Linked DNA regions of Pyxidicoccus trucidator. The protein of the gene in region 1 interacts with the protein of each later gene in a pairwise test. Links are inferred from orthologs where the notes say so. Each region holds a gene or a part of one and is shown on either strand. Other genes may lie near its edges.

What was found.
Region 2: the proteins of lpdA (region 1) and odhB interact in binary tests that used the Escherichia coli proteins (3 or more experiments, as listed by UniProt). The link is inferred for Pyxidicoccus trucidator from one-to-one orthologs.

The regions. Positions count from the first base shown.
Region 1 is NZ_JAAIXZ010000022.1:129,244-134,234, forward strand. What follows is about bases 1,331-4,246. They hold lpdA (dihydrolipoyl dehydrogenase), read left to right. Parts: upstream 1,331-2,047; coding sequence 2,048-3,445; downstream 3,446-4,246. Other genes in these bases: G4D85_RS41055 (hypothetical protein), read right to left, coding at 1,331-1,967; G4D85_RS50025 (hypothetical protein), read right to left, coding at 3,484-3,669; lipA (lipoyl synthase), read left to right, coding at 3,846-4,246. Also shown: bifunctional phosphoribosyl-AMP cyclohydrolase/phosphoribosyl-ATP diphosphatase HisIE, read left to right, coding at 1-58; G4D85_RS41050 (DofB protein), read left to right, coding at 342-791; more of G4D85_RS41055, read right to left, coding at 804-1,330; more of lipA, read left to right, coding at 4,247-4,775; G4D85_RS41075 (dihydrolipoamide acetyltransferase family protein), read left to right, coding at 4,823-4,991. UniProt on the Escherichia coli protein: Lipoamide dehydrogenase is a component of the glycine cleavage system as well as of the alpha-ketoacid dehydrogenase complexes.
Region 2 is NZ_JAAIXZ010000002.1:83,628-88,702, reverse strand. Bases 944-3,943 are described here. They hold odhB (2-oxoglutarate dehydrogenase complex dihydrolipoyllysine-residue succinyltransferase), read left to right. Parts: upstream 944-1,831; coding sequence 1,832-3,055; downstream 3,056-3,943. Other genes in these bases: G4D85_RS07025 (S9 family peptidase), read right to left, coding at 3,564-3,943; G4D85_RS07030 (cold-shock protein), read left to right, coding at 3,246-3,452; G4D85_RS07040 (2-oxoglutarate dehydrogenase E1 component), read left to right, coding at 944-1,842. In the rest of the region: more of G4D85_RS07040, read left to right, coding at 1-943; more of G4D85_RS07025, read right to left, coding at 3,944-5,075. UniProt on the Escherichia coli protein: E2 component of the 2-oxoglutarate dehydrogenase (OGDH) complex which catalyzes the second step in the conversion of 2-oxoglutarate to succinyl-CoA and CO(2).

The DNA.
Region 1 (4,991 bases):
GCTGGGCCTCACCCTGGAGGACGTGAAGGCCGTCCTCGCCCGCCGCGCCTCGCGCTGAACTTTCTTCGCGCCCCGAGCGCATCCGTTCCTGCCGCTGGGGTCGGGACTTTCCAGCCTTCCTGAGACATGGCGGTGTTTCAGGGGCAGTGTCACCCCCGACCCGGACGGTTTTGTCCGCCAGGACTGCAGCGTGACAGCGTGGCTGCCACTCAGTGGATCAGGGTGAGTGCTCACTCTCTTCAATGATGGGAGTGTTCCTGCTACACATTCGGGCGCACGGCGCAGTGGAGAACGCCGGCCGGGCGCTTGCACACCAAACCGTCCGCCTCACCGGAGGCATCGTGAACGGCCCCACCTACAAGGCTGAAGTCATCGACCGCGTCATCTTCTCCCGCTGGGAGAATCCTCCGACGAAGGAGGACGTCTCGACGATCCTTGCGCAGATGCAGGAGTCCGCGAAGCGGCTCAACTCGAACCTCATCTACGTCGCTTCGGTCAGCCCCAAGTCGAAGGTGCCCGACGCGCAGGAGCGCGCCATCCTCAACCAGTTCCTGCTGGAGGCCCGCCGCACCTGCGTGGATCAGATGTGGCTCATCTATGAGGGCACGGACCTGCAGCACAACCTCCAGCGCGTCATCATCTCCGGCGTGCTGATCCTCACGCGCACCTTCGACAACTACCTGTCGGTGGCGAAGTCGAGCGACGCCATCGTCCAGGACGTCAGCGGAGTGCTGAAGAAGGACGCCGCGCCCATCTTCGCGATGGCCAAGGAGAAGGGTCTCCTCGGCTGAGCCTCCCGGCGCCTACCTCGCGCCGGTGATCTCCAGCTCCTTCAGCTCCACGTCCGAGCGCTCCGGGAAGACGCTCACCGCGTCCACGTCGACGAGCGGCACGGTGGGCGTGCAGAGCTCCCACTGCCCCGTGCCGCGGAAGCGGCACAGGGTGGGGTTCACGAAGGAGAAGCCGCCTTCCGGGTCCTTGAGCCCCACGCCCTGGGGTGTGCGGACGATGGCCCTCAGCTCGCCGGGCCCGGTGGCGCGGATTCGGATGGACGCGAGGTGCTTCAGGTTGGGCGCATAGCCCGCCCGCAGGGCTCCGTCCGCCGCCCACCGCTTGTCGGGGGCGGCGTTGCTCACGGGGACGCCCGTATTCACATCCCCGTCGAAGGCGTGCCTCCGGGGCTCGGCCCCCGTCACCTGATCCGGCTCCACGGGCGCTGTCTCCACGTTGGAGGCGGTGACCAGCGCCACCAGCTTCGGGGCTGCCTGGAGGCCCTGCTGCGCGGCGGCGGCCCGCAGCACCGCGTCCGGCAGGTGGTCCGCCTTCGCACACAGCGGCGCCAGCTCCGCCAGCAGCGCTCCCACCGCGGGACTCACCGGCGTGCCGGACTGGGCGGCCGGCGCGAGCCCCAGCCGGACGAGCGAGTCGCAGGCGGCCTCCGTGCCCTGCTTCCCGGCGTGCTCCAGCGCCCAACGCAGCTCCGCCAGGGCCGCCGCGTCCGGCACTCCGCCGACGGCCGCTGCCAGGAAGGCCTGGCCCACGCTCTGGGCGCAGGTGTTGGCGGCGGGCGGGCAGCGCTCGCACAGTGAGGCGAGCAGTCCACGAAGCGGGGCGGCCTCACCAGCGGCGAGGGGGGCCCGCACGGAGAGCGCGGCACCCAGCTCACAGGCGCGGCTCGGAGGCTGGGGGCAGGCCTCCAGCTTCTGGCGGGCGTCGGCCTGGACGCGGGCGTCCTGGGGCGCCCGGAGGGCGTCGTTGAGGGCGCGCTCCACGGGACGGCACTCGGGGGAGGGCACCAGGGGGGAGGCCGGGGTGGCGGACGGGGCCTTGCCAGCCGCGTCATTCCGGGCGCGCTCCTCCGACTGTGCTCCGGGCGACGCATCTCGGTGTGTCACCCAATAGAGACGGGCGAAGGCGGCCAGCGCCACCAGCATCAGCAGCAGGGTTCGGAGTGGGAAACGGCGCACGAGCAAACTCCTTGATTCCAACCGGGACCGGGGGTTATCAGCCCCCCCGGGTTCCATCCGCAATAGTTACGGAGGCGTGCGTGGCTGAGACGTTCGACGTGGTGATCATCGGTTCGGGCCCTGGCGGCTACGTGGGAGCCATTCGCGCGGGTCAGCTCGGGCTGAAGACGGCCATCATCGAGAGGGACAAGCGGCTGGGCGGCACCTGCCTCCACCGGGGCTGCATCCCCACCAAGTCCCTCCTGTGGACCGCGGAGCTCTTCCACCACGTGAAGGAGGCGGCCGACTTCGGCATCGACGTGTCCAGCCCGACCATCAACTGGGCGAACGCGATGAAGCACAAGAACAAGGTCGTCACCAAGGGCGCGGGTGGCATCGACTTCTTGATGAAGAAGAACAAGGTGACCGTGGTCAAGGGCCATGGCCGCATCGCGGGGAAGGGGAAGGTGGAAGTCACGGCCGAGGACGGCTCCAAGCAGATCCTGGAGGCGAAGAACATCATCATCGCCACCGGCTCGGTGCCCAAGTCCCTTCCCAACGTTCCCGTGGACCACAAGCGGGTGATGAACAGCGACTCCATCCTGGAGATCGACCGCATCCCCAAGAGCATCATCGTCCTGGGCGCCGGCGCGGTGGGCTGCGAGTTCGCCTCCGTCTTCAACCACGTGGGCAGCAAGACCTCGATTGTCGAGTACCTGCCCGCGCTGCTGCCGATTGAGGATGCGGACATCTCCAAGGAGCTGGAGAAGCTCTTCAAGCGCCGCGGCATCGACGTGCACACGGGCTCCGCGGTGGAGAAGGTGGAGCACACGGCGGACGGCGTTCGCGTCACCATGAAGGTGGGCAGCGAGACGAAGACGCTGGAGGCGGAGATCCTCCTGTCGGCGGTGGGCCGCGCGCCCGTCACCGAGGACTGCGGCCTGGACAAGACGAGCATCAAGCCCGAGCGCGGCTTCATCAAGGTCGACTCGATGATGCGCACCACGGAGGCCAACGTGTACGCGGTGGGCGATGTCATCCCCACGCCGATGCTCGCCCACATGGCCAGCGCCGAGTGCGTGGTGGCGGTGGAGCACATCGCCGGGAAGAACCCGCAGCCCATCAACTACGACCTCACGCCCTCCGCCACGTACTGCTACCCCGAGGTCGCCTCGGTGGGCCTGACGGAGAAGAAGGCCAAGGAGCGTGGCTACGACGTGAAGTTCACCATCGCCCCCTTCGGCGCGGTGACGAAGGCGTCCATCTCCAACGAGGCCATCGGGATGATCAAGATCATCTCCGACAAGAAGTACGACGAGGTGCTGGGCGTGCACCTCATCGGCCCGCACGCCACCGAGCTGCTGGCCGAGGCGTGCGTCGCGCTGAAGCTGGAGATCACCACCGAGGAGCTGGCGGGCACCATCCACGCGCACCCCACGCTCTCGGAGATCATGCACGAGGGCGCCGAGGCCACGCTGGGCCACCCGCGCCACTTCTAGTCGCGCGTCGTCGCTCCGGGCCCACCACGGTGGGCCCTTCAGGCCGTCCCGGGCTCCACGCCCGTGGGCGGCCTGTCCATTACCGGGGGCACGTGCACCGGCGTATGCATGAAGACCTGTGCGTACCGTGGGAGCCAGCGGCTGGCTGGCAGCCCGGCGGGGTAGAGCAGCCCCTTCCAGTGCTTGTAGACGTACCCGCTGGTCCCCAGGTGGATGGCGGCCATTCCTTCAGCCTGGGCATCCGGGCGTGGCGGTGCTGCCTCCTCCGGGGCAGCCTGCCCGCCGCCAGGGCATTAGTAGGGACACGACAACAGGGAAGCGGCTGGCGGGGGCTGACGCCTCGCGTTAGAGGCTTCCCGCTTGAACGTCTTTCGCCCAACCCATAGAAGGCCCGCGATCCATGGCGACTCCCGACCGGTTTCCTCTCCCCCAGGTGACTGAGACCACCCGCAAGCCGGAGTGGCTGAAGGTGCGTCTCCCGCACGGTGAAGGGTACGAGCGGGTCAAAGCCATCGTGAAGCGGACGAAGCTGGCCACGGTGTGCGAGGAGGCCCGCTGCCCGAACATCGCCGAGTGCTGGGGCGGCGGCACGGCCACCGTCATGCTCATGGGCGAGGTGTGCACGCGCGCCTGCCGCTTCTGCCACGTGAAGGTGGGGGCGCCCCCGCCGTTGGATCCGATGGAGCCCATCCACCTGGCCCAGGCCGTGAAGGAGATGAACCTGGAGTACATCGTCGTCACGTCGGTGAATCGTGACGACCGGCCGGACGGTGGCGCCAGCCACTTCGCGTCCGCCATCCGCGAGCTGCGCAAGGAGAGCCCGAAGACCATCGTCGAGGTGCTCATCCCCGACTTCAAGGGCGTGGAGAAGGACCTGACCACGGTGGCAGAGGCGAAGCCGCACGTGGTGGCGCACAACGTGGAGACGGTGGAGCGGCTCACCCCCACCGTGCGCGACAGGCGCGCCACCTATCGCCAGTCCCTGCGCGTGCTGGAATATCTCAAGCACCGTCCCGAGGGCCTCTACACCAAGACCTCCGTCATGGTGGGCCTGGGCGAGACGGACGCGGAGCTGGAGCAGACCTTCAAGGACCTGCGCAACGTGGGCGTGGACGTGCTGACGCTGGGCCAGTACCTCCAGCCGTCGCAGTACCACCTGCGCGTGGAGCGCTTCGTCACGCCCGCGCAGTTCGAGGCGTACAAGTCGCTGGCCGAGTCCTTCGGCTTCCTCTACGTGGCCTCCGGTCCGCTCGTGCGCAGCAGCTACCGCGCGGCCGAGTTCTTCATGAAGGGCCTGATGGAGCGCGAGCGCCTCGAGCGCCTCGGCTGAGCCGGGCTTGACGCACACCCCATCCCTCGCGGAAAGACGACGACCCCATGGCGATCTTCGAATTCAAGCTCCCCGACCTCGGTGAAGGCGTGATGGAAGGCGAGCTGGTGAAGTGGCACGTGAAGGAAGGCGACCCCGTCAAGGAAGACCAGGTCCTCGCCGAGGTGATGACGGACAAGGCCACCGTCACCGTCCCCACCCCCAAGGCGGGCCGCG
Region 2 (5,075 bases), on another replicon or contig:
GGCCGCGTGCGCGCCAAGCAGGACCGCGGCGGTGACACCGGGCGCACCGGCGTCATGCCCCTGCTCATCCACGGCGACGCCGCCTTCATCGGCCAGGGCGTGGTGCCCGAGACGCTCAACCTGTCCGGCCTCAAGGGCTACACCACCGGCGGCACCGTCCACGTCGTCATCAACAACCAGGTCGGCTTCACCACCGACCCGCACGACTCGCGCTCGTCCATCTACGCCACGGCGATTGCGCAGCTGCTGGACATCCCCATCTTCCACGTGAATGGGGACGACCCGGAGGCCTGCGTCCACGTGGCGCGCCTGGCCACCGAGTTCCGGCAGACCTTCAAGAGCGACGTCGTCATCGACCTCATCTGCTACCGCCGCTACGGCCACAACGAGGGCGACGAGCCCTCGTTCACCCAGCCGGCGATGTACGACATCATCCGCAAGCACCCCACGGTGCGCACGCGCTACGCCGCCGCGCTGGCGGAGAAGGGCCGCATCTCCGCGGAGGAGTCCGAGACCATCAAGCAGCGCTGCCAGCAGGACTTCGACGCGGCGCTCACCCGCGCGCGCCAGGAGAGCCAGTTCAAGGAGCCCAACGCGCTGGAGGGCCTGTGGAAGCCGTACCAGGGCGGCTCGCTGAAGAGCGCGCCCCAGGTGTCCACGGCGGTGGCGAAGGACACGCTGTGCGAGGCCCTGAAGCGGCTGTCCACGCTGCCGGAGGGGTTCAACATCCACCGCGACGTGGAGCGCACCGTCATCAAGAAGCGCCTGGGCATGCTGGAGAGCGGCGAGCTCCAGTGGAGCGAGGGCGAGTCGCTGGCCTACGCCACCCTGCTGGCCGAGGGCTACAACGTCCGCCTCACCGGCCAGGACAGCGAGCGCGGCACCTTCAGCCACCGCCACGCGGTGCTGCACGACATCCAGACGGGTGAGGAGTTCGTGCCCCTGCGGCAGTTCGTCACCGGCAAGGGCGGCTTCCACATCCACAACAGCCCCCTGTCGGAGATGGGCGTGCTGGGCTTCGAGTACGGCTACAGCCTGGACGTGCCGGACGGCCTGACGGCGTGGGAGGCCCAGTTCGGCGACTTCGTCAACGGCGCTCAAATCATCATCGACCAGTTCATCGCCGCGGCGGAGAGCAAGTGGCGCCGGCTCAGCGGAATCACGCTGCTGCTGCCGCACGGCTACGAGGGCCAGGGCCCGGAGCACTCCAGCGCGCGCCTGGAGCGCTTCCTGGACCTGTGCGCCGAGGACAACATCCAGGTCTGCTACCCCACCACGCCCGCGCAGATCTTCCACCTGCTGCGCCGCCAGGTGATTCGGCCCGTGCGCAAGCCGCTGGTCATCATGTCGCCCAAGAGCGTGCTGCGCCGTCCGGAGGCCACCAGCAAGCTGGAGGAATTGGCCACGGGCACCTTCCAGGAGGTCATCCTGGACAAGGTGGCGCCGGCCGGCGTGACGCGGCTGATTCTGTGCAGCGGCAAGGTGTACTACGACCTGGTGAAGGCACGGGACGAGCGCAAGGACGACAGCATCGCCATCGTCCGGCTGGAGCAGCTCTACCCGTTCCCCTTCGACGAGCTGGCGGGCCTCGTGGCGAAGATGCCGAAGCTCGCGGAGCTCTTCTGGGTGCAGGAGGAGCCGCGCAACGCGGGCGGCTGGCACTTCATGTTCCCCCGCCTGCACGACCTGGCATCCACGCGCTCGCAACAGCCGCTGAAGTTGGGCTACATCGGGCGCGCGGAAGCCGCCAGCCCTGCCACCGGCTTCCCCAAGACTCACGAATACGAGCAGCAGCTCATCATCGAGGAAGCCATCTTCCGAGGGACCAAGAATGGCCGTTGAACTGAAAGTGCCCCCCCTGGGCGAGTCCATCACCGAGGCCGTCGTCGGAAAGTGGAACAAGAAGATGGGTGACGCGGTCTCCGCGGACGAGCCGCTCGTCGTCCTGGAGACGGACAAGGTCACCATCGACGTGCCCGCTCCCGCCGCCGGCTCCCTGTCCAGCATCTCCTTCAAGGAGGGCGACAAGGTCCGCGTGGGCGAGGTGCTGGGACTCATCGACGCCTCGGGTGCCGGGGCCTCGGCCGCGAAGCCCGCGGCCGCCGCCGCGCCCGCTCCGGTGCAGGCGCCCGCTCCCGCCGCCGCGGCTCCCGCCGGGGCAGCGGTGGACGCGCGCATGACGCCCACCGCGCGCAAGGTGGCCGAGGAGAACCAGGTCGACCTCACCCAGGTGAAGGGCAGCGGCTCCGGTGGCCGCATCACCAAGGACGACGTGCTCGGTCAGCTCAACCGTCCGGCCACGCCCGCGCAGGCGCCGGCCGCTCCGGCCATGCCGTCCGGGCCGCGCCCCAACGCCGCGCGCGAGGAGCGCGTGCGCATGACGCCGCTGCGCAAGCGCGTGGCCGAGCGCCTCATCCAGGCGCAGTCCACCGCCGCCATGCTCACCACCTTCAACGAGGTGGACATGGGCGAGGTGATGGCCCTGCGCAAGAAGTACAACGAGAAGTTCCAGGCGAAGCACGGCGTGAAGCTGGGCTTCATGAGCTTCTTCATCCGCGCCGCCGTCGAGGCCCTCAAGGCCTTCCCGCAAATCAACGCGGAGATTGACGGCGAGGACGTCATCTTCAAGCACTACTACGACATCGGCGTGGCGGTGAGCGGCAGCCGCGGCCTGGTGGTGCCGGTGGTGCGCAACGCGGACAAGCTGGGGCTGGCGGACCTGGAGAAGACGGTCGGCGAGCTCGGCACCCGCGCCCGCAGCGACAAGCTGGGCCTGGCGGACCTGCAGGGCGGCACCTTCACCATTACCAACGGCGGCATCTTCGGCTCCATGCTGTCCACGCCCATCCTCAACCCGCCGCAGACGGGCATCCTGGGCATGCACAACATCGTCGACCGGCCGGTGGCGCGCGACGGTCAGGTCGTCATCCGCCCCATCATGTTCGTCGCCCTCACGTACGACCACCGCCTGGTGGACGGCCGCGAGGCGGTGCAGTTCCTCGTGCGCATCAAGGAGTGCATCGAGGACCCCGAGCGGCTGCTCCTCGAGGTCTGACGCGACGCGGCTTCCCGCGAACAGTCTTGAGATGACGAGGCCCGGGTTCATTGCAACTCGGGCATTTCGGGCGGCCGGCTGGACTTCCAGTCGGCCGTTTCACTACAAAGACGAGTGTCTCCCGGTAGTCGGGGGGCGGGAAGAACGGGCGGCTCTCCACCACGCCGCCCCGCAAGACTGAGGAAGTGCAATGGCAACCGGTACCGTGAAGTGGTTCAACGACGCGAAGGGCTTCGGTTTCATCACCCAGGACGGCGGCGGTGAGGACGTGTTCTGCCACCACTCCGCCATCAACATGGATGGCTTCCGCACCCTGGCCGAGGGCCAGAAGGTGGAGTTCGAGGTCACCCGCGGCCCCAAGGGCCTGCAGGCGCAGAACGTCCGCGCCGCGGGGTAACGCGTCCGTCAGCCACTCCCTCAGGACTGGCCGATGAAAGAGAAGCCCGGCCCCCCTTGAAACAGGGGACCGGGCTTCCGCTTTTCCAGCAGTGCCTTCGAAGCGCGCGGGCTACAGGTTGCGCTTGAAGTGGTCCATGACGCGCTCCCACTGGCGCTCGGTGACGACGGGGTCCGGCACCATGTGCGTCAGGCCGCTCAGGGGCAGCAAGTCATGCGGCTTGCCGGCGCGGAAGAGCGCGTCCGACAGCTTGAGCGTGTGGAAGAAGTAGACGTTGTCGTCGGCGGTGCCGTGGATGAGCAGCAGCTTGCCCATGGGCTTGTCCTGCTTCGCGTAGGTGAGCAGCGAGCTCTTCTCGTACGCCTCGGGGTGCTCCTGGGGGATGCCCAGGTAGCGCTCGGTGTAGTGGGTGTCGTAGTCGAGCCAGTCCACCACCGGGGCGCCGGCCACCGCGGCCTTGAAGACGTCCGGGCGCTTGAGGACGGCCAGGGCGGACATGTAGCCGCCGAAGCTCCAGCCGGAGATGCCCACGCGGTTGAGGTCGACTTCGGGCAGCTCCTTCGCCAGCTCCTGGATGGCGGCGGCCTGGTCTTCAATGGTGACGCCTGCGAAGTCGTACCGCACCTCGCGCTCCCAGGCGGCGCCGCGCAGCGGGGTGCCGCGGCCGTCGAACTTCACGACGAGGAAGCCCTGGTCCGCCATCCACTGCGCCATCAGGTGGGCGGCCATGCTCTGGTAGACGACGGTGGTGGTGGGGCCGCCGTACACCTCGACGATGACGGGCAGCTTCTGGCCCTTCTTGAAGTCGCGCGGGCGGGTGATGGAGGCCCAGAACTTCCGGGGGCCCACCTGGCGCACCTCCACGTTGGGCGTGAAGGGCGGCTCCTGGGCGATTTCAGGCAGCTCGCCCACGCGGGTGCCGTCCCCGCGCAGCACGCTGATTTTCGTCATCGACTTGGGGCCCGAGGCGTTGAGCACCACCAGCCCGCCATTCTTGGAGACGGAGCCCCCCTCGACGCCGGGACCGGTGGCGCCGCTGGAGACCTTCTCCGGGGCGCCGCCGTCCTTCACGCGCCACAGGTAGCTCTCCGGAGGCGTGGGGCCGCCGTTGAAGTAGAGGGTGCGGTCCTTCTGGACGAAGCGCGCCAGCATCCGGTAGCCCGCGTCCGGCTTCACCAGGCTGCGCTCCAGCGAGCCATCCGCCTTGCGCAGCTCCACCTCGGGGCCGCCGTTGCGCTCGGTGTACCAGAGGAAGCCGCTGCCATCCTCCAGCCACAGCGGGAAGTCCTGCTCCAGGTTGAGCCAGGCGTCGTCCTTCTCGGTGAGCAGCTCGCGCGTCTTGCCGTTCTTCGGGTCCACCGCGAGGAGCTTCTGCTCCGTCTGGGTGCGGTTCTGCACGAGGATGCTGAGCGGGCCGGCCTTGGGCCACGCCACGGTGGCGAGGTACGGGTACTTCTCCGCGTCCCAGCTCACCCACGTCGTCTTGCCGCCAGCGGCGGGGATGACGCCCAGCCGCACCTTGGCGTTGGCCTTGCCCGGGCGCGGGTACGCGAAGTCCTCGCCGCCCTTCTCGGGGTGCATGACGTCGACGATGGTGAGCTTCTCCACGCCGGAGGTGTCGGA